DNA from 4 places in the Massilia sp. BHUDP2 genome. Region 1 is predicted to be linked to each of the others. Evidence: predicted binding sites of a transcription regulator. Region 1 holds the regulator's gene; each other region holds the start of a gene.
The links. Region 1 encodes sigma-54, which starts transcription at its own class of promoters, with help from an activator protein. Its sites were predicted from a motif close to TGGCANGNAANCTGCTTT; they were not measured.
Positions count from the first base shown of each region.

Region 2: the regulator sigma-54 is predicted to act here: its motif matches at 2,650-2,667, upstream of ACK6C6_RS24130 (TorF family putative porin).
Region 3: the regulator sigma-54 is predicted to act here: its motif matches at 1,984-2,001, upstream of ACK6C6_RS23325 (PEP-CTERM sorting domain-containing protein).
Region 4: the regulator sigma-54 is predicted to act here: its motif matches at 1,754-1,771, upstream of ACK6C6_RS18585 (TldD/PmbA family protein).

Region 1 covers NZ_JBJUVW010000003.1:233,287-237,822, forward strand. The annotation lists gene rapZ (RNase adapter RapZ) at 1-30, shown strand, start outside; gene ACK6C6_RS17820 (enoyl-CoA hydratase/isomerase family protein) at 151-1,236, opposite strand; gene hpf (ribosome hibernation-promoting factor, HPF/YfiA family) at 1,379-1,732, opposite strand; gene ACK6C6_RS17830 (RNA polymerase factor sigma-54) at 1,791-3,266, opposite strand; gene lptB (LPS export ABC transporter ATP-binding protein) at 3,282-4,061, opposite strand; gene lptA (lipopolysaccharide transport periplasmic protein LptA) at 4,070-4,536, opposite strand, start outside.
Region 2 covers NZ_JBJUVW010000004.1:560,806-565,341, forward strand. The annotation lists gene amt (ammonium transporter) at 39-1,439, opposite strand; gene glnK (P-II family nitrogen regulator) at 1,451-1,789, opposite strand; gene ACK6C6_RS24130 (TorF family putative porin) at 1,821-2,552, opposite strand; partial or broken gene ACK6C6_RS24135 (accessory factor UbiK family protein) at 2,849-3,076, shown strand; gene ACK6C6_RS24140 (adenosylcobalamin-dependent ribonucleoside-diphosphate reductase) at 3,228-4,536, shown strand, end outside.
Region 3 covers NZ_JBJUVW010000004.1:389,314-393,849, forward strand. The annotation lists gene ACK6C6_RS23320 (S8 family serine peptidase) at 1-1,530, opposite strand, end outside; cyclic di-GMP riboswitch class I at 1,623-1,708, opposite strand; gene ACK6C6_RS23325 (PEP-CTERM sorting domain-containing protein) at 2,112-2,840, shown strand; gene ACK6C6_RS23330 (adenylyltransferase/cytidyltransferase family protein) at 2,897-3,370, opposite strand; gene ACK6C6_RS23335 (PilT/PilU family type 4a pilus ATPase) at 3,386-4,536, opposite strand, start outside.
Region 4 covers NZ_JBJUVW010000003.1:404,468-409,003, reverse strand. The annotation lists gene ACK6C6_RS18595 (trypsin-like peptidase domain-containing protein) at 1-616, opposite strand, end outside; gene ACK6C6_RS18590 (class I SAM-dependent methyltransferase) at 728-1,528, opposite strand; gene ACK6C6_RS18585 (TldD/PmbA family protein) at 1,919-3,553, shown strand; gene ACK6C6_RS18580 (TldD/PmbA family protein) at 3,569-4,536, shown strand, end outside.

The DNA of each region.
Region 1 (4,536 bases):
CGCGAGCAGCCGAAGCACGCGTCCCATTAAACCGTAGGGTGGTCGGCTCTGCCGACCGCGCGTTCAACTCCGGGATAAATTGATGCGACGTCGCAGCGCAAGGGCTGTTTGAACGCGCGGACGGCGAAGCCGTCCACCCTACGAGAAACGTCAGGACAGGTGGCGCAGCGGGTGTGCGTAATCAGGCCACACCGGCTCGAAGAAGCGCGCCACCATCTCGGGCTTCACCTCCTCCAGCGTCGGCGGATTCCACTTCGGCTGGTTGTCCTTGTCGATCACCAGCGCCCGCACGCCTTCCAGCACTTCGCCGTGCTCGAAATTGCGGCGCACCAGGTTGCGCTCCATGCGCAGGCAGTCCGCCACGTCCAGCGAGGCGCCGCGCAGCAGCAGTTCGTGGGTCACGCACATCATCAGGGGCGAGCGCTGGCGCATCGCCTTCAGCGCCTTCTGCGCGAACGGGTTCTCGTCACGACCCAGCGAAGCCATGATCATCGCCACATTGGCGGCGCCGAAGTGCGCATCGATCACGCCGCGCTGCGCCTGCAGTTCGCTCGGCCCCAGTTGGCCCGCGAATTGCGCCGCATAGCTGCGGATCGCCGCCGGCAGCTGCGCGCCCGGGGTCGTCTCGACCAGCGCCATCAGGCCGGCCAGTTCCGCGCCCGGCACGTACACGTCCGCCAACCCCACATACAGCGCATCGGCCGCGCCGATGGTCAGGCCGGTCAGGCCCAGGTACTGGCCCAGCTGGCCCGGCGCATGCGACAGGAAGTGGCTGCCGCCCACGTCCGGGAACAGGCCGATGTTCACCTCGGGCATCGCCATCTTGGTGCGGTCGGTCACGATGCGCAGGCCGCAGCTAGGTCCGCCCTGGGCGATGCCCATGCCGCCGCCCATCACCACGCCATCCATCACGGCGATGTAGGGCTTCGGGTAGAAATGAATGAGGTGGTTCAGCGCGTATTCTTCGGTGAAGAAGTCTTCCAGCAGCGCGCTGCCGCCCATGGGGCCGACGTGGCCCATCTCGTGGAAGAAGCGGATGTCGCCGCCGGCGCACAAGGCCTTCTCGCTGCTGCTGGTGATGACCACCGCGTCGATGCCTGCGTCATCCTTCCATTGCAGCAGGATGGCGCTCAGGGCGCGCACCATGTCGAGCGAGAGGGAGTTCAGCGCCTTCGGCCGGTCGAGCGTGATGACGCCGGTGCGGTTGGCAACGCGGGTCAGGACGGTATCGGTCATGATGGTATTCTGTGATCGAAAAGACATGCATTCTACAGAACATTTGTACAAACGGAAGCGTGGAAAAGTAACAGGTATTGTACAAAAGCAAAAAGGGCGTCCCCTCAGACGCCCTTGCTGTGTTTGCGGCTACCCGTATCAGTTACGCGGCAGCGGCTTCTCCGTTGTCCGGAAGGCGCTTGTGCGCCACGTGGTTATGATTTTGCAGCATGGATTTGTGTTTCAGAACCTGCCTGTCCAACCTGTCCATCAAGGTGTCGATGGCCGCATACAGATCTTGCGCAGCACTCGCCACATGCAGAATTTTGCCCGATACCTGTAGGTTGATCTCGGCCTTTTGCCGTTTTTCTTTTTCAGTGAGGTTATCGATGGCGAGGAACACGTGGGTGTCGATCACGTGGTCGAAATGGCGGGTGATGCGCTCGAGCTTATTCTGAACGTATTCACGGATGGCGGGGGTGACTTCGAGATGGTGGCCGCTGATTGTGAGGTTCATACACACTCCTTTGGGAAGGTGCCCTGCCCGCGCCACAAGGTGAGAGTGGGCAGGTGCTTTACAGGGATTTGCGGAGGCTGACGGGCGGAATCTTGAGCGCTTCGCGGTATTTGGCAACCGTCCTGCGCGCAATGACCATACCTTGTTCCCCGAGCATCTCCGCGATCTTGCTGTCGGATAGAGGATTCCTAGGGTCTTCTGCTCCTGTCAATTGCGCAATAAGCGCGCGGATCGCCGTCGAGGAGGCTTCTCCCCCCGCTTCGGTGGCGACGTGGCTTCCGAAGAAGTACTTCAGCTCGAACATGCCGTGCGGGGTCAGCATGTATTTCTGCGTGGTTACACGCGAGATCGTGCTCTCGTGTAGGCCTAGTGTATCAGCTATCTCACGCAAAACAAGAGGGCGCATGGCAACCGCGCCGTGGCTGAAAAAGTTGCGCTGGCGCTCGACGATTGCCTCGGCAACACGCAGGATCGTGTCGAAGCGCTGGCGCATGTTCTTGATGAGCCACTTGGCTTCCTGCAATTGCGCGCCCATCTGGCTTTCGCTTCTACCCTGCTTGAGCAGGTTCGCGTACAGGCTGTTCACGCGCAGCTTCGGCATCACTTCCGGGTTCAGCGAGACGGCCCAGCCGTCCTTGGCGCGGCGCACGATCACGTCCGGCACCACGTAGTCGGACGTGCCCGAGCCGAAGGCGGCGCCCGGGTGCGGATTGCATTGGCGGACCACGGCCTGCACCTCGCGCAGGTCTTCGTCGTCGCAGTCGAGCGCCTTTTTCAGCTTGGTGTATTCGCGCTGCGCGAACCAGGTCAGGTAGCCTTCGACGATCTTCAAGGCAAGGCGCCGCGTCACCAGGGGCACGCCCGGCATGCGGCGGATCTGCAGGGCCAGGCATTCGGCCGCGCTGCGCGCGCCCACGCCCACCGGGTCCAGGCTCTGCACCAGCGCCAGCGCGCAGCGCAGCTCGTCCATCTCGATCTCGAGTTCTGCCGGCAGGCGCGCATGGATGTCGTCGAGCGGCTCTTCCAGGTAGCCGTTGTCGTCGAGCGCATCGATCACCAGCTCGGCCAGCGCGCGATCGCGCAGGCTGCAGCCGGTCAGGCGGATCTGTTCCGTCAGGTGTTCGCGCAGCGTGATGCCGTCGGCTTCCAGCTGCGGACGGCCGTCCTCGTCGTCGCTGCTGCGCGCGCCGCCGCCTTCACCGCCCCAATCCGCATCCGCCTCGCCACGCTCCCCATGGTCTTCGCCATCCGTGCCCTCGGGCTCGGCCTTCGCGCCCTCCTGCCCTTCCTGCCCCGGCTGGGGCGCCGGCGCTTCGCCATTCGCCGGCGCGGTATTGATCGCGCCGTCCGCCAGAAGCCGCACCGAGCGGTCGAGCGGATCGTCGAGCCGTTCGAGCAGCGGGTTGTCGTGCAGGATCTGCTCGATCTCCTGGTGCAGTTCGAGCGTGGAGAGCTGCAGCAGGCGGATCGACTGCTGCAGCTGCGGCGTGAGCGCCAGGTGCTGCGAAGTGCGTAGCTGGAGAGACTGTTTCATGCCTGGTGCTCTTGATTACATCCTGAAGTGCTCGCCGAGGTACACGCGCCGTACGGATTCGTTGGCGATGATGTCGTCAGGGCGGCCCGAGGCCAGCACCGCCCCCTGGTTGATGATGTAGGCGCGGTCGCAAATGCCGAGCGTCTCGCGCACGTTGTGATCGGTGATCAGGACGCCGATGTTGCGCTCCTTCAGGAAGCGCACGATGCGCTGGATCTCGATCACCGCGATCGGATCGACGCCGGCGAAGGGTTCGTCGAGCAGCACGAAGCGCGGGTTGGTCGCGAGCGCGCGCGCGATCTCGACGCGGCGCCGTTCGCCGCCCGACAGCGACAGCGCCGGGTTCTCGCGCAGCTTCTCGATCTGCAGTTCGGCCAGCAGGGTGTCGAGGCGCTCGTTGATCTGGTCGCGGGTGAGCGGCTTGCCGTCCACGCGCTGCAGTTCCAGCACGGCGCGGATGTTCTCCTCCACCGTCAGCTTGCGGAACACCGAGGCTTCCTGCGGCAGGTAGGACAGGCCCAGCACCGCACGGCGGTGGATCGGCAGGCTCGAGATGTCGGTGCCGTTGATGTCGATGGTGCCGGCGTCCGAGGGCACCAGGCCGACGATCATGTAGAAGGAGGTGGTCTTGCCGGCGCCGTTGGGGCCGAGCAGGCCCACCACTTCGCCGCACTCGACCTGCAGCGACACGTCGCGCACCACCAAGCGCTTGCCGTAGCTCTTCTGCAGGCCCTTGACGATCAGGGTGCTGCAGCCTTCGACCGCGGTGGCCGCTGCGTCCGTACTTGCGCTCATGGCTGCCGTCATTGCTTTGCACCTTCGGCTGGCGCCGTGGTACGGCGCGGCGCGATGATCAGGGTACCGCGGCCGCCGCCCACCTTGCTCTGGCCGGTGGGATCGTTGCGCACCTGCGCGACCTCGCGGCGGTTGTCGTAGGAGATGAAGGGGCCCTTGATCTCGTTGGTCATGCGGCCGCCCTCCAGCTCGCGCACCTCGGCGCTGGTGAACAGCTTGACCAGTTCGGCGCGCTCGTCGTATTCGATGCGCTGGGCCTGGCCCTCGACCCACAGGTCGGGACCGCCGTCGCGCTTCTGGCGGAAGGTCGCCAGCTTGCCGTTGTTGGCGGTCAGGGTCACGCTCATGTAGCCCTCCGGCGTTTCCTTCACCAGGGCGCGGTCGGACTTCAGCACCAGGGTGCCGCGCGTGAGCACGACGTTGCCGGTCAGGATGCGGGTCTGCGTGACCTCGTCGACGTCGAGGGAATCGAAGT
Region 2 (4,536 bases), on a different contig from region 1:
AAGGCGCCCATGCGGGCGCCTTCCTTGGAACATCGCGCTTACAGGTGGTAAGCCGACTCCCCATGGCTGGTGATGTCCAGCCCTTCGCGCTCGGCATCGGCCGGTACGCGCAGGCCCACCACCACGTCCACCAGCTTGAAGGCGATGAAGGCCACCAGCGCCGACCACACGATGGTCACGCCGACCGCCTCGGCCTGCACCAGCAGCTGCCCGGCGATCGAGTAATCCGGCGAGGCCTTGTTGGCGACGTAGTCCCAGACGCCCTGCCCGCCCAGCTGCGGCGCCGCGAACACGCCGGTCAGCAGCGCGCCCAGGATGCCGCCCACGCCGTGCACGCCGAACACGTCGAGCGAGTCGTCGGCGCCCAGCAGGCGTTTCAGGCCGGTCACGCCCCACAGGCAGACCACGCCGGCCAGCAGGCCCATCACCAGTGCGCCCATCGGGCCGACGAAGCCGGCGCCCGGGGTGATCGCCACCAGGCCCGAGACCGCGCCCGACACCGCGCCCAGCAGCGAAGGCTTGCGCTTGAAGGCCCACTCGCCGAACATCCACGACACGGCCGCCGCGGCGGTCGCCAGCAGGGTGTTGATGAAGGCCAGCGCGGCCACGTCGCCCGCTTCCAGCGCCGAGCCGGCGTTGAAGCCGAACCAGCCCACCCACAGCAGCGAGGCGCCGATCATGGTCATGGTCAGCGAGTGCGGGGCCATCGATTCGCGGCCCAGGCCGATGCGCTTGCCGATCACATACGCGCCGACCAGGCCGGCCACCGCCGCATTGATGTGCACCACGGTGCCGCCGGCGAAGTCGAGTGCGCCGTGCTGCCACAGGAAGCCGGCATTCTCGGTGACGCTCGCCAGGCTGGCGGCATCCGAAATCGCATCCGGGCCGGCCCAGAACCAGACCATGTGGGCCACCGGCAGGTAGCCGAAGGTGAACCAGATCACCATGAACAGCAGCACGGCCGAGAAGCGCACGCGCTCGGCGAAGGCGCCGACGATCAGGCCGCAGGTGATGGCGGCGAAGGTGCCCTGGAAGGCGACGAAGATGAATTCGGGGATCATGGTCTCCTTGCTGAAGGTGGCGGCCTGGCTGAAGGTGCCGGCCGCGGCGTCATAGATCCCGTTCAGGAAGACGCGGTCGAAGCCCCCGATGAAGGCATTGCCCTGGGTGAAGGCCAGCGAGTACCCGTACAGGCACCACAGGACGATGATCAGCGAGAACACCATGAACACCTGCATCAGCACCGACAGCATGTTCTTGGCGCGCACCAGGCCGCCGTAGAACAGCGCCAGGCCCGGGATCGACATCATGATGACCAGCAGCGTGGCGACGAACATCCACGCGGTGTCGCCCTTGTTGACGGTGGGCGCGGCGAGCGCCGGCAGCGCCAGGCCGGCTGCAGCGAGGCCGGCGAGGACTTTGGTAACGGTATGCTTCATTCGGCTTCCCCTTAGAGTGCGTCGTTGCCGGTCTCGCCGGTACGGATACGGATGACCTGGTTGAGGTCGGCCACGAAAATCTTGCCGTCACCGATCTTGCCGGTGCGGGCAGCGCCCGAGATGGCGTCGATCACCTGCTCGACCACGGCGTCGTCGACGGCCGCTTCGATCTTGATCTTCGGGAGGAAGTCGACCACGTACTCCGCGCCGCGATACAGCTCGGTGTGGCCTTTCTGGCGGCCGAAGCCCTTCACTTCGGTCACGGTCATGCCCTGTACGTTGATCTCCGACAGCGCTTCGCGGACTTCGTCCAGCTTGAAGGGCTTGATGATGGCGGTAATCATTTTCATGGTGATACCTCTGTCTCGTTCAAAATGCGTTTCAGAAAGTTTTGGACACGGTCAGCACGGCCGAGGACTTGCCCAGGTTCTCGCCTTCCGGGCTGCGGTAGGCCTTGGTATTGCCCTTGACCCAGGCCAGCGAGACGGTGGCCAGGCCGAAGTCCTTGCTCAAGCCCACCTTGTAGTCGGTGTACGAGTACATGCTGTTGTTGTTCACTTCCTGGCGCCCGGCATGCAGGTTCAGGAACACGCCTTCGTAGACGTCGATGTCGGCGCCCAGGTCCAGGTAGCCGCTGCGCTTGCTGTTGGCGGTGCCGAACAGGTTGGTGGTCGAGTGCGAATACTTGACGTAGGCCGGACCGAATCCCAGGCGCGCATACAGTTCGAAGGTGTTGGCGCGCGGGCTCAGGTCGTTCGACGGATACCAGTAGTACAGGCCGCCGACGTCATAGGTGAGGTTCTCGCTCAGGTTGCCGCGCTTGCCGCCGTAGACGTCCCATTCGATGTCGCCGTCGCCGCCGAGGTCTTTCGTCCATTTGATGGTGGACAGCCAGGTGCCCACGTACAGGCCGGTCGGGCCGTGCACGTAGTCGACGCCGCCCTGCAGCGCCGGATCCAACCGGGTTTGCGACAGGCCGCGGTAACGGTAGTCGCTGGTGATGGCGGCGTTGTAGCTGATTTGATGCTCAGGAGCAGCTTCTTGCGCAAACGCAGGAACACTCGACAAGGCCAGCACGGCCAGGCTTGCTGCTGCAATGGTGTTGCACTTCATGACATTCCCCTTATTTTCAACAGCTGCGTTCGACGGCTGAACCGTGGCGCGCGCTGTTGCGGTTTACAATCTGGTTTGCTACACGCCTGCCCACTCTTTAGCAGGATGCGTGCCAGCTTGAAAAACCATCGAAACGGCGACGGAGTGCTGCTGGAATGCTTGTTTTCTCAGCCATCCGCCCCATTTGCGATTCGAATAACGGGGGAAACCCCAGCGCCAGGCATCCGCCGCGGCGCGGCGCACCAAAGCGGAGTGCAACGCACTGTCGTGGTGCAGTGCGATCCGACTGAAAGGAAATGGACATGAACAGCTTCTTCAATGACATCCAGGGCAAGATCAACCAGGCGCTGGAAAGCTCGCCGGCCAAGGACATCGAGAAAAACGTCAAGGCGATGATGACCCAGGGCTTCTCGAAGCTCGACCTGGTCACCCGCGAAGAGTTCGACATCCAGGCCCAGGTGCTGGCCAAGACCCGCGCCAAGCTCGAAGCGCTCGAGCTGCGCGTGGTGGAACTGGAAGCGCGCCTGGCCGCGCAGGGCAGCACCGTCAGCACGGCGGCGGCCTCCGCGCCGGCCGCCTCCACGGCGGCCGCCCAGGCTGCCGGCGATGCGCTCCCCGGCGCCACCGATCCGTCCGCGCCGCACGTCATCCTCGACAAGCCTTGACTCCCGCGCCATGAACGCGGTCGACCAGCCGGCAGGCGCTGCGATGGCGCCGCAGGAGGTCTCGCTCGACGTCCTGCGCGAGAAATACGCCAAGGGTGAGGAAAGCAGCATCCTCGACGTGCGCCGGCGCGTGGCGCGCGCCCTGGCGGCGCTCGAACCGGAGGAATGGCGCGCCGATTTCGAGGAGCGCTTCCTCTGGGCCCAGGAACAGGGCTTCGTTCCGGCCGGGCGCATCAACTCGGCCGCCGGCCTGGGACTGCAGGCCACCCTCATCAACTGCTTCGTCCAGCCGGTAGGCGACTCCATCTCCGGCAGCGAAGACGGTTTGCCGGGCATCTATACCGCCCTGTCCGAGGCTGCCGAGACCATGCGCCGCGGCGGCGGCGTCGGCTACGACTTCAGCGCGATCCGCCCGATGGGCAGCAAGGTCCACGGCACCCGCTCGCGCGCCTCGGGACCGGTCTCGTACATGGAAGTGTTCGACGCCTCCTGCCGCACGGTGGAGTCGGCCGGCGCCCGGCGTGGCGCCCAGATGGGCGTGCTGCGCATCGACCATCCCGACATCGAACGCTTCATCGCCGCCAAGGACGAAGGCGGGCTCACCAACTTCAACATCTCGGTCGGCGTGACCGACGCCTTCATGCGCGCGGTGGAAAGCGACGAGCTGTTCGAGCTGGTGCACCGCGCCGAGCCGGGCGACGAAGCTGCGGCCACTGCCTACCGCCGCGAGGACGGGCTCTGGGTCTATCGCCAGATCCGCGCGCGCGAACTGTGGGACCGGATCATCGCCTCGACCTACGACCACGCCGAGCCGGGCGTGCTGTTCGTCGACCGCATGAATCTCGAGAACAACCTCTGGTATGCGGAAGAGCTGCGCGCCACCAATCCCTGCGGCGAGCAGCCCCTGCCCAGCTACGGCTGCTGCGACCTCGGTTCGGTCAACCTGACCGCTTTCGTGGTGGACCCGTTCGGCGCCCATCCGTCTTTCGATTTCGAGCGCATGTGCGAGGTGGCGGCAATCGGCGTGCGCATGCTCGACCTGGTGCTGGACGCGACCGAATGGCCGCTGCCGCAGCAGGCCGCCGAGTCCAGGGACAAGCGCCGCATCGGCCTCGGCTTCCTGGGGCTGGGCAGCGCCCTCGTCATGCTGGGGCTGCGCTACGACTCCGACGAAGGCCGCGCCATGGCGGCGCGCATCGCCGAAACGCTGCGCGACGCGGCCTACGCGACCTCGGTGGCGCTGGCGCGCGAAAAAGGGGCCTTCCCGCTGTTCGACGCGGACCGCTACCTGGACGGCCAGTTCGTCGAACGCCTGCCCG
Region 3 (4,536 bases), on a different contig from region 1:
CGCCGGCGCGGTGGTATCCGTGCTCGAGGCTGGCACCGTGGTGGCGTTGGCGACGTTGACGGCTACGTTGGCCGAGCGGCCAACATTGCCGGCGGCGTCGTAGGCGACGGCGACCAGGTTGGCCATTCCGTTCGGCACGCCCGCCGAATTCCAGCTGAATCCGTAGGGCGCGCTGGTGTCGCTGGCCACCGTGGTGCCGTTGACCTGCAGGTCGACGCGCGTCACGCCGACATTGTCGCTGGCGCCGGCATCGACGGCCACCAGGCCGGAGACCGTGCTGCTGCCGAGCGGGGCCTGGATGGCGACGCTGGGCGCGCTGCTGTCCACGACCGGGGCGGCGGCCAGTGCGGCCTGCACCGCGGCGGCGGCATTGACCCGGCCATGGCCGAAGTAATTGTCGCGGCCGACGGCGCCCAGGTCCACGGCCGTCGAGTAGAGCAGGCTTTCGATGCGGCTGTTGGAGACGGTCGGCGCGGCGGCCATCATCAGTGCGGCCACGCCGGCGGCCACCGGGCTCGCATACGAGGTGCCGTTGACGGCGGCGTAGCTGTTGCCCATGCGGGTGGTCCAGATGCCGCTGCCGGGTGCGGTCAGCGTCACGAAGCTGCCGTAGCTCGACCAGCTGGCGCGGTTGTCGTTGCTGTCGGTGGCGCCGACCACGATCATGGCGCTGTTGGGAGCATAGCCCTGGTCGGTACCGGTGTTACCGGACGAAACGAAGACCAGGCCGCCCTTCGACTTCATGTAGTTCGCCGCGCTGGTCACCGACGAGCTGGTGGTCACGCCGCCATAGCTGACGTTGGCGACGCGGGCGCCGTTGTCGGCAGCGTAGATCAGGCCGCTGGCGACGGTGCTGTAGGCGGCATAGCAGCCGCCGTCGGTGGCTTTCTTGTAGGCGACACGCACCGGCATGATGCGCGCGCGACCTGCGATCCCGGCCACGCCGATGGCATTGTTGTTGACCGCCGCGGCGGCGCCCGCGACCGAGGTGCCGTGGCCGCAGACGTCGGCCAGGTTGGTGTTCGCATCGTAGACGTTGTAGCCGCCGACGAGGTTCGGCGCCAGGTCCGGATGGGCGGCGTCGATGCCCGAATCGAGGATCGCGATCGTCACGCCGCTGCCCTGCGCCATGTCCCAGGCAGCGTTGGCGCCAATCTTGCCGACGTGCCAGGCGCTGCCGATGTAGGGGTCGTTCACCGCGAGCGTGCTCGGCACCAGGCGATCCTGCTCGGCCGATTTCACGTGCGGGTTGTTCTTCAGGCGCGCCAGCACGGCCTTTTCGGAGGCATTGGCCGGCAGGTCGACGATGTAGATGCCGCTCTGGCCGAGCTTGTAGCGCTTGTGGCCGGGCGTTTCGATCATCTTGCCGAGCGAATCGGTCGTGACGCCGTCGCGGACTTCGACCAGCATGCGGCCCTTGACCAGCAGCTCATCGCCGGGTTGCGCGGCTACGGCGGAAAAGGCGGCGCTGGCGCCGAGCACGGCGAGGGTCAGGGTGCGCAGCACGAAAGGGATGTGAATGAAATTCATGGCATTTCCTGTTAAGTGTTCCGAACAGGACTGCCGCATGAACGCACGCCTCCGCACCGGACCGCACGGCGGAGCCCGGGAAGCGTACTTGCTCTGGCAGTCCTGCCGTCATGGGGCCTGCGCCCGGTAGACCGTGACTTTGCGTCCCGCGCTTTCGCGCGGTTTGCCTTTTTCAGTTCGTAAATATTAGTTGATTTAATTCCGCAAGGCAACATGCAGACGTCGCATTTTTGATTTAAAGAAACCTTTGACGTCTTTAAGCAAATGACAAGACGATTGTCTGACAAGTAAAATTGTTGCTTCTATTTAAACATAGAATTAATTCTTGGCAATATTATCTGTTTATTCAAAGAATTTGCATTTATACGAATATTGTCGACGGATTTGACACTTTCAGGCCGTAATTCCTTCCCCGCCTTTTTAAGTATTTGAATTTGCTGTAAATACTAATTCTGGTATGAATCCTGCATGAACCAGATGTGATACTGAAAAGTTGTGGTTAATCAATTACTTATCAGGTCAACACTTGCTTCCTCTGGAGCAGGATTTCATATGGGAATGTTTTGTCACTGAAAGGAATAATGATGAAACGGAATATATTAAAACAACTATTCATTGCCGCAGCCCTGTCCGGTATTTGCATGTCGAGTCAGGCGGGCATTATCCAGGCCCCGCCGCCAAACACGACAGTTGATCTGGACGGCACGGGATTTGGCAATGTCAATTCGATGCTTTCCTTGAAGCCGAAGGCGAATGGCACGAGCGCGACAGGAAGCGTGGCCTGGTCCGGGACGCAAGACCTTGCTACGGGCGATGTTTCTTCAGATGGTAATAACAAGAATGCGACCTATTCGTTCGGTGAACTCGGCATTACCGATGCCGCCAGCCTGCTGTTGGTTTTCAATCCCAACGAGCCAGGCAATACGGACACCAATGGCATTACGATCAACTCACTGATCCTGTCGGTGTATTCCGGGAGCGGCGCGTTCCTGTACTCGACCAGTCTGGCCGCGCCAGTCACCTATACGTCGACCCCAACCGGAAACGGCAGATCCGGATTTGGCTTCATCCTGGATGGTGATGGCATCGCGGGCGTTAATGGGGTACTCAGTGCCAACAATCGCATTGGCCTGACGGCCTCCTTGCTGAATGCGCAAGGTAGCGCCGACAACTTCTTCGGCATCGCATTGGAAGGCGAAGGCGGCGGCACCGATGTGCCGGAACCAGGCAGTGTTGCGCTGCTGGGTCTTGGCCTGGCTGGCATGACGGCCTTGCGCCGCCGCAGCCGCAAGGCGAAAGCGTCCGCATAGAGCCCGGCATGGGTGGCCGTCACGCCAACGGGCGGCCGCCCATCGCAGCTGAGCGTTCAGCCGCGGATTTTTGCCACCAGCTTGGTCGTCGAGCGGTCATGCTCGAAATCGACCGCCACCGCCCGCCCGCCATAGGCCAGCACCGCCTGCCCTTCCGGAATCTTCGTCATGTCGTAGTCGCCACCCTTGGCATAGATGTCCGGGCGGCTTTCGAGCACCACCTCGAGCGCGGTGTCCTCGTCGAAGTCCACCACCAGGCTCACCGATTCGAGTGCCGCCAGCACCGCCATGCGGTCCGCCAGGGTGTTGTGCGGGCGGTCGTCGCCCTTGCCGAGGCGCTTGACCGAGGCGTCGGTGTTGGCGGCCACCACCAGCGAGCCCCCCAGTTCGCGCGCCTGCGCCAGGTAGGTCACGTGGCCGCGGTGCAGGATGTCGAATACGCCGTTGGTCAGCACCACCGGCTTCGGTAATTGGGCGATACGCTGCGCCAGCTCGGCGCGCGTGCAGATCTTGTTTTCGAATGCAGGCATAAGGCTTGTAAAAAATCAGGTGGTAGTGGGTGCGTCGTCTTCCGGTTCTTCCTCGATCGCCATCGACAGCTCGGTGGCCCTGCCTGCGCTGCCGTCCGGCCCCTTGCGCTCGCCCGAGAGCTTGATCTGCAGGCGCAGGCCGTTGGCCGAGTCGGCGTTGCGGATCGCTTCATCGTAGCCGATGTAGCCCTTGTTATAGAGTTCGTACAAGGCCTGGTCGAAGGTGCACATGCCGAGTTCGCGCGACTTGTGCATGATCTCCTTGATGTTCTGGAAATTCCCTTTCAGGATCATCTCGCCGATGGTCGGGGTGTTCAGCAGGATCTCGATGGCCGCCTTGCGGCCCTTGCCGTCCTCCGTGCGGATCAGGCGTTGCGAGATCACCGCGCGTAAATTGGACGACAGGTCCATCAGGAGCTGGTTGCGGCGCTCTTCCGGGAAGAAGTTGATGATGCGGTCCAGGGTCTGGTTGGCATTGTTCGCGTGCAGGGTGCCCAGGCACAGGTGGCCGGTCTCGGCGAAGGCGATCGCGTGCTCCATGGTCTCGGTGTCGCGGATCTCGCCGATCAGGATCACGTCCGGCGCCTGGCGCAGCGTGTTCTTCAGGGCGTTGTGCCAGGAATGGGTATCCACGCCCACCTCGCGGTGCGTGACCAGGCAGTTCTTGTTCTTGTGGACGTACTCGACCGGGTCTTCCACGGTGATGATGTGGCCGGCCGAGTTGCTGTTGCGGTAGTCGATCATCGCCGCCAGCGTGGTGGACTTGCCGGAACCGGTGCCGCCGACCACCAGCACCAGGCCGCGCTTGGTCATCACGACGTCCTTCAGCACGTCCGGCAGGTCGAGCTTCTCGAAGTTCGGGATCTCGGAGGCGATCGTGCGCACCACCATGCCCACGCTCTGCTGCTGCACGAAGACGTTGACGCGGAAGCGGCACACGCCGGGGAGCGAGATCGCGAAGTTGCACTCCATCTCGGCTTCGAATTCGAGACGCTGGCGCTCGTTCATCAGGGACAGGGCCAGCGCGCGCGTGACCTCGCCGGACAGGCGCTGCTGGCTCAGGGGCTTCATGGCGCCCTGGTGCTTCATGCTGGGCGGGAAATCGCTGGAGATGAACAGGTCGGAGCCGCCCTGGTGATGCATGACCGTCAGCAGCTTGTGGATGT
Region 4 (4,536 bases), 170 kb from region 1:
TGCCCGGGTTGATCGGCGCGTCGATCTGGATGCGCAGGCCCGAGCTGAACGAGCCGTAGCCGACGAATTCCACGCGCGAGACGATGCCGCGGGTGGTCGACAGCGAGTTGCCGCCGACCGGATAGCCGTAGGCGAACACCGCTTCGCGCACGTCCGGCAGCACGGCGGCGCGCTGCACCGGCGGGCGCTTGTCGAAGAAGCTCGGGTCTTCCAGTTCCAGCACGGCCAGGTCCAGGCCGCGCGCCAGCGCGATCACCTTGGCAGGCACCCGGTCGCCCGACTGGCTGGCCTGCACCTCGACCTGGCTGGCGTAGCCGACCACGTGGGCGTTGGTCAGGATGCGCTTGCCCTCGATGATGACGCCCGAGCCGGTGACGTCGGCCGGCGAAGCCTTGGTCCAGGGCTTGTACGGATCCGGACGGCGCACGGTGGCGAAGATCTTGACCACCGAGTTCTCGACCGCCGGCAGGGCCGGCGCCTTGGTGGCGGACGGGGTGGCGACGGCCGGCGAGGGCGGCGTGGCCGGAGTCGGTGCCGGAGGCGGGGAGGTGTCCTGGGCGTGGACGAGGCCGCTCAGGGCGAATGCCACGGCGGCGGCGAGGCGTGCGGTTTTCATGGGTTCCTTCGGTGGCTCAACAGTAGTACGAGTGGCAAGAATATACACGCTCGCCGCCGAAGGATATACACCAATCTTCACGGGAGGCGTTGCGCCTCCCGGTGGAGGGGATTACTGCTTGACGAACTTCAGCGTCATGCGGTCGCTCTCGCCGATCGCCATATACTTCTCGCGGTCCTTGTCCTTGTTGGACAGCACCGGCGGCAGGGTCCACACGCCCTTTTCGTGGTTGGCGGTGTCCTTCGGGTTGGCATTGATTTCGGACTTGGCGGCCAGCTTGAAGCCGGCGCCTTCGATGGTCTTGATGACCCAGGCTTCGTGCACGTAGCCGCTCGAGGCCTTGGCATCCTGCGTCATCGCGGCCGGCAGGCGATGGTCGACCACGCCCAGCACGCCGCCCGGTTTGAGCACCTTGTGGATTTCCTTGAAGGTGTTCTTCAGCGCCTCCTCGCCGTTGCCGACCCAGTTGTGCAGGTTGCGGAAGGTGAGCACCATGTCGACGCTGTTCGGCGCCGCGATCTGGTAGGTGGCAGGCGGCTCGAATACGGCCGGGACCACCTTGTCGTAGACCGCCGGCGTCGCCTCGAACTTCTGCTTGAGCGCCATGCCGCCGCGCTTTTCCGGCACGAAGGCCTGGCCTGCGGCGATCAGCTTGCCGTTCTGGCGCAGGTAGGGCGCCAGGATCTCGGTGTACCAGCCGCCGCCGGGCGCCAGTTCCACCACCGTCATGTTGGGCTTGATGCCGAAAAAGGTGAGCGTTTCGTACGGGTGACGCGCGGCGTCGCGCGCCTTGTTGGCGGCGCTGCGGTGTTCGCCCGCGATGGCGGCTTTCAGGGCGTCGTCCGCCAATGCGGTGCCGGCGGCGCCGGCCAGGCCGGTGGCCAGCATGGCGGCCAGGATCAGTCGTTTCATCGGTTCGAAGTCTCCAGGTGATTGTGCGCGGCCGGGCGGGACGCCGCCGCCGCGCTGATGATCGGTCACACTTGCCGGACAGTCAAGCGTTCTTCAAACATGCATATGTTCCACTCGTAAACATGTCCGGGCAGGTGTCCGCGGCGGACGCCCGGACACCTGCCCGGACACTTTGCGCGGACAGTCGACGTCCACCAAATCATGGGCTTAAAACGTGCTTTGATCTGGCACAACAATTGCCTATTCAAAACCTCGAGTTGCTGCTAAGGTTGACAAGTTTAGCGGGGCCATCAGCTCCGTTGAAACCACTCCCTCCGTAGTAAATACAAGAGCGGGCCGCACCACAAGGCGGGACCGCTGCCCAGAAGTAGGTTGATTTCAGGAGACTTTATGGAACGCCGTACCTTTCTCAATTTCAGCAGCCTGGCGCTCGCCTCCACGCTCGTCCCCTTCACCCGCGCGATTGCCGCGGACGAACTGCTCAGCTCCATGCCCACGGCCGCCAAGAAGGCGCTGGCCGACGTCGCGCTGAACGCCGCCACCAAGGCCGGCGCCAGCTATGCCGACGTGCGCATCGGCCGCTACCTGAACCAGTTCATCACCACGCGCGACCTGAACGTGGAGAACGTGGCGAACACCGAGTCGGCCGGCGTCGGCGTGCGCGTGATCGCGAACGGCGCCTACGGCTTCGCCGCCACCTCGGACATGTCGAACGACGGCATCGCCAATGCGGCGCGCCAGGCGGTGGCGATTGCCAAGGCCAACGTCAAGCTGCAGTCCGAACCGGTGCGTCTTGCACCAGTGAAGGGCGTCGGGGAAGTATCGTGGAACACGCCGATCAAGAAGGACTGGCGCACCGTGCCGATCAAGGAGAAGGCAGACCTGCTGATCGCCGCCAACAAGGCCGGCATGGAAGGCGGCGCGACCTTCATGAACTCGATGCTGTTCCAGGTGAACCAGCAGAAGTACTTCGCTTCCACCGACGGCTCCTACATCGAGCAGGACGTGCATCGCCTGTGGGCCCCGTTCCAGGCCACCGCCGTGGACAAGGCCACCGGCAAGTTCCGCTCGCGCTCCGGCCTGGGCGCGCCGGTCGGCAAGGGCTATGAATACCTGGATGGCCTCAAGGAGCACAAGATCAAGGCCGCGGGCGGCGTTGCAACCCTGTACACCGACACCTACGACATCATCGAGGACGCGCGCGCCGCAGGGCGCGATGCCAAGGCCAAGCTGACCGCCAAGTCTGTCCTCCCGGGCAAGTACGACCTGATGCTGTCGCCGGAACACCTGTGGCTGACCATCCACGAAAACGTTGGACACCCGACGGAACTGGATCGCGTGCTCGGCTACGAAGCCAACTACGCCGGCACCAGTTTCGCCACCCTGGATAAATGGGAATCGAAGAAGTTCAAGTACGGTAACCCGATCGTCAACCTGTTCGCCGACAAGACCACCCCGGGTTCACTCGGCGCCATCGGCTACGACGATGAGGGCGTCAAGACCAAGAAGTGGGACATCATCAAGGACGGCATCCTGGTCAACTACCAGGCCACCCGCGACCAGGCCCACATCATCGGCGAGAAGGAATCGCACGGCTGCTCGTACGCCGACTCGTGGAACTCGGTGCAGTTCCAGCGCATGCCGAACGTCTCCCTGGCGGCCGGCAAGAAGAAGCTGACCCCGGACGAGATGGTCAAGGACATCAAGAAGGGCATCTACATCGTCGGCGACGGCTCCTTCTCGATCGACCAGCAGCGCTACAACGCCCAGTTCGGCGGCCAGCTTTTCTACGAGATCAAGGACGGCAAGATCGGCCAGATGCTGGAAGACGTGGCCTACCAGGCCAACACCCAGGAATTCTGGACCGCCTGCACCGCCATCTGCGACGAGCGCGACTGGCGCATGGGCGGTTCCTTCTTCGACGGCAAGGGCCAGCCGCCGCAGATCAGCATCGTGTCGCACGGGGCGTCGACCGCGCGCTTCAACGGCATCAACGTGATCAACACCGCCCGCAAGATCGGCTAAGGCAAGAGGACCCTCATGAGCATCCTTACCCAGGACCAGACCAAGCGCATCACCGACCGGGTGCTGTCGCTCTCGAAGGCCGACGAGTGCATCGTCAACATCGAAGGCGCCCGCATCGGCAACATCCGTTTCGCCCGCAACGCCGTGTCGACCGCCGGCCTGGCCGACGACACCCGCCTGACCGTGCAGGTGGCCTTCGGCAAGCGCCAGGGCACCGCCACCATCAACGAGTTCGACGACAAGTCGCTGGAAAAGGCCGTGCGCCGCGCCGAGGACCTGGCGCGCCTGGCGCCGGAGAATCCGGAGTTCATGCCGGCGATCGCCAAGACCGGCTACAAGTCGTCCGATACCTACGTCAAGCGCACCGCCGAGATCGATCCGGAATTCCGCGCCCAGGCCGCCGCCTACGCGATGGAAGCCTGCCGCAAGAAGGGCCTGGTCTCGGCCGGCTTCTTCACCGACCGCGAGACTTTTGAAACCGTCGCTAACTCGAACGGCGTGCTCGGCCACCAGGTCGCCACCTCGCTCGACTTCACCTGCACCGTGCGCACCGAAGACGGCCGCGGTTCGGGCTGGGTCAAGCGCTCGGCGCGCGACGTCGCCCGTTTCGATCCGCGCGAAGCGGCCGACGTGGCCATCGAGAAGGCGCTGCGCTCGGTGGACGCCAAGGCCCTCGAGCCGGGCCGCTACACCGTGGTGATGGAGCCTTCCGCCACCAGCGACCTGCTGACCTTCATGATTGGCGGCTTCAACGCCCGCATGGCCGACGAGGGCCGCAGCTTCCTGTCGAAAAAGGGCGGCCAGAACCGCCTGGGCGACAAGCTGTTCGACCAGCAGGTCAACATCTGGTCCGACCCGTGGGACAAGGACGTGCCGGTGCTGCCGTGGGACGGCAATATGCTGCCGCGCGAACGGACTCACCTGGTGAAGGATGGCCGGATCAATGCGCTGAACTACTCGCAGTACTGGGCCAAGCAGAAGGG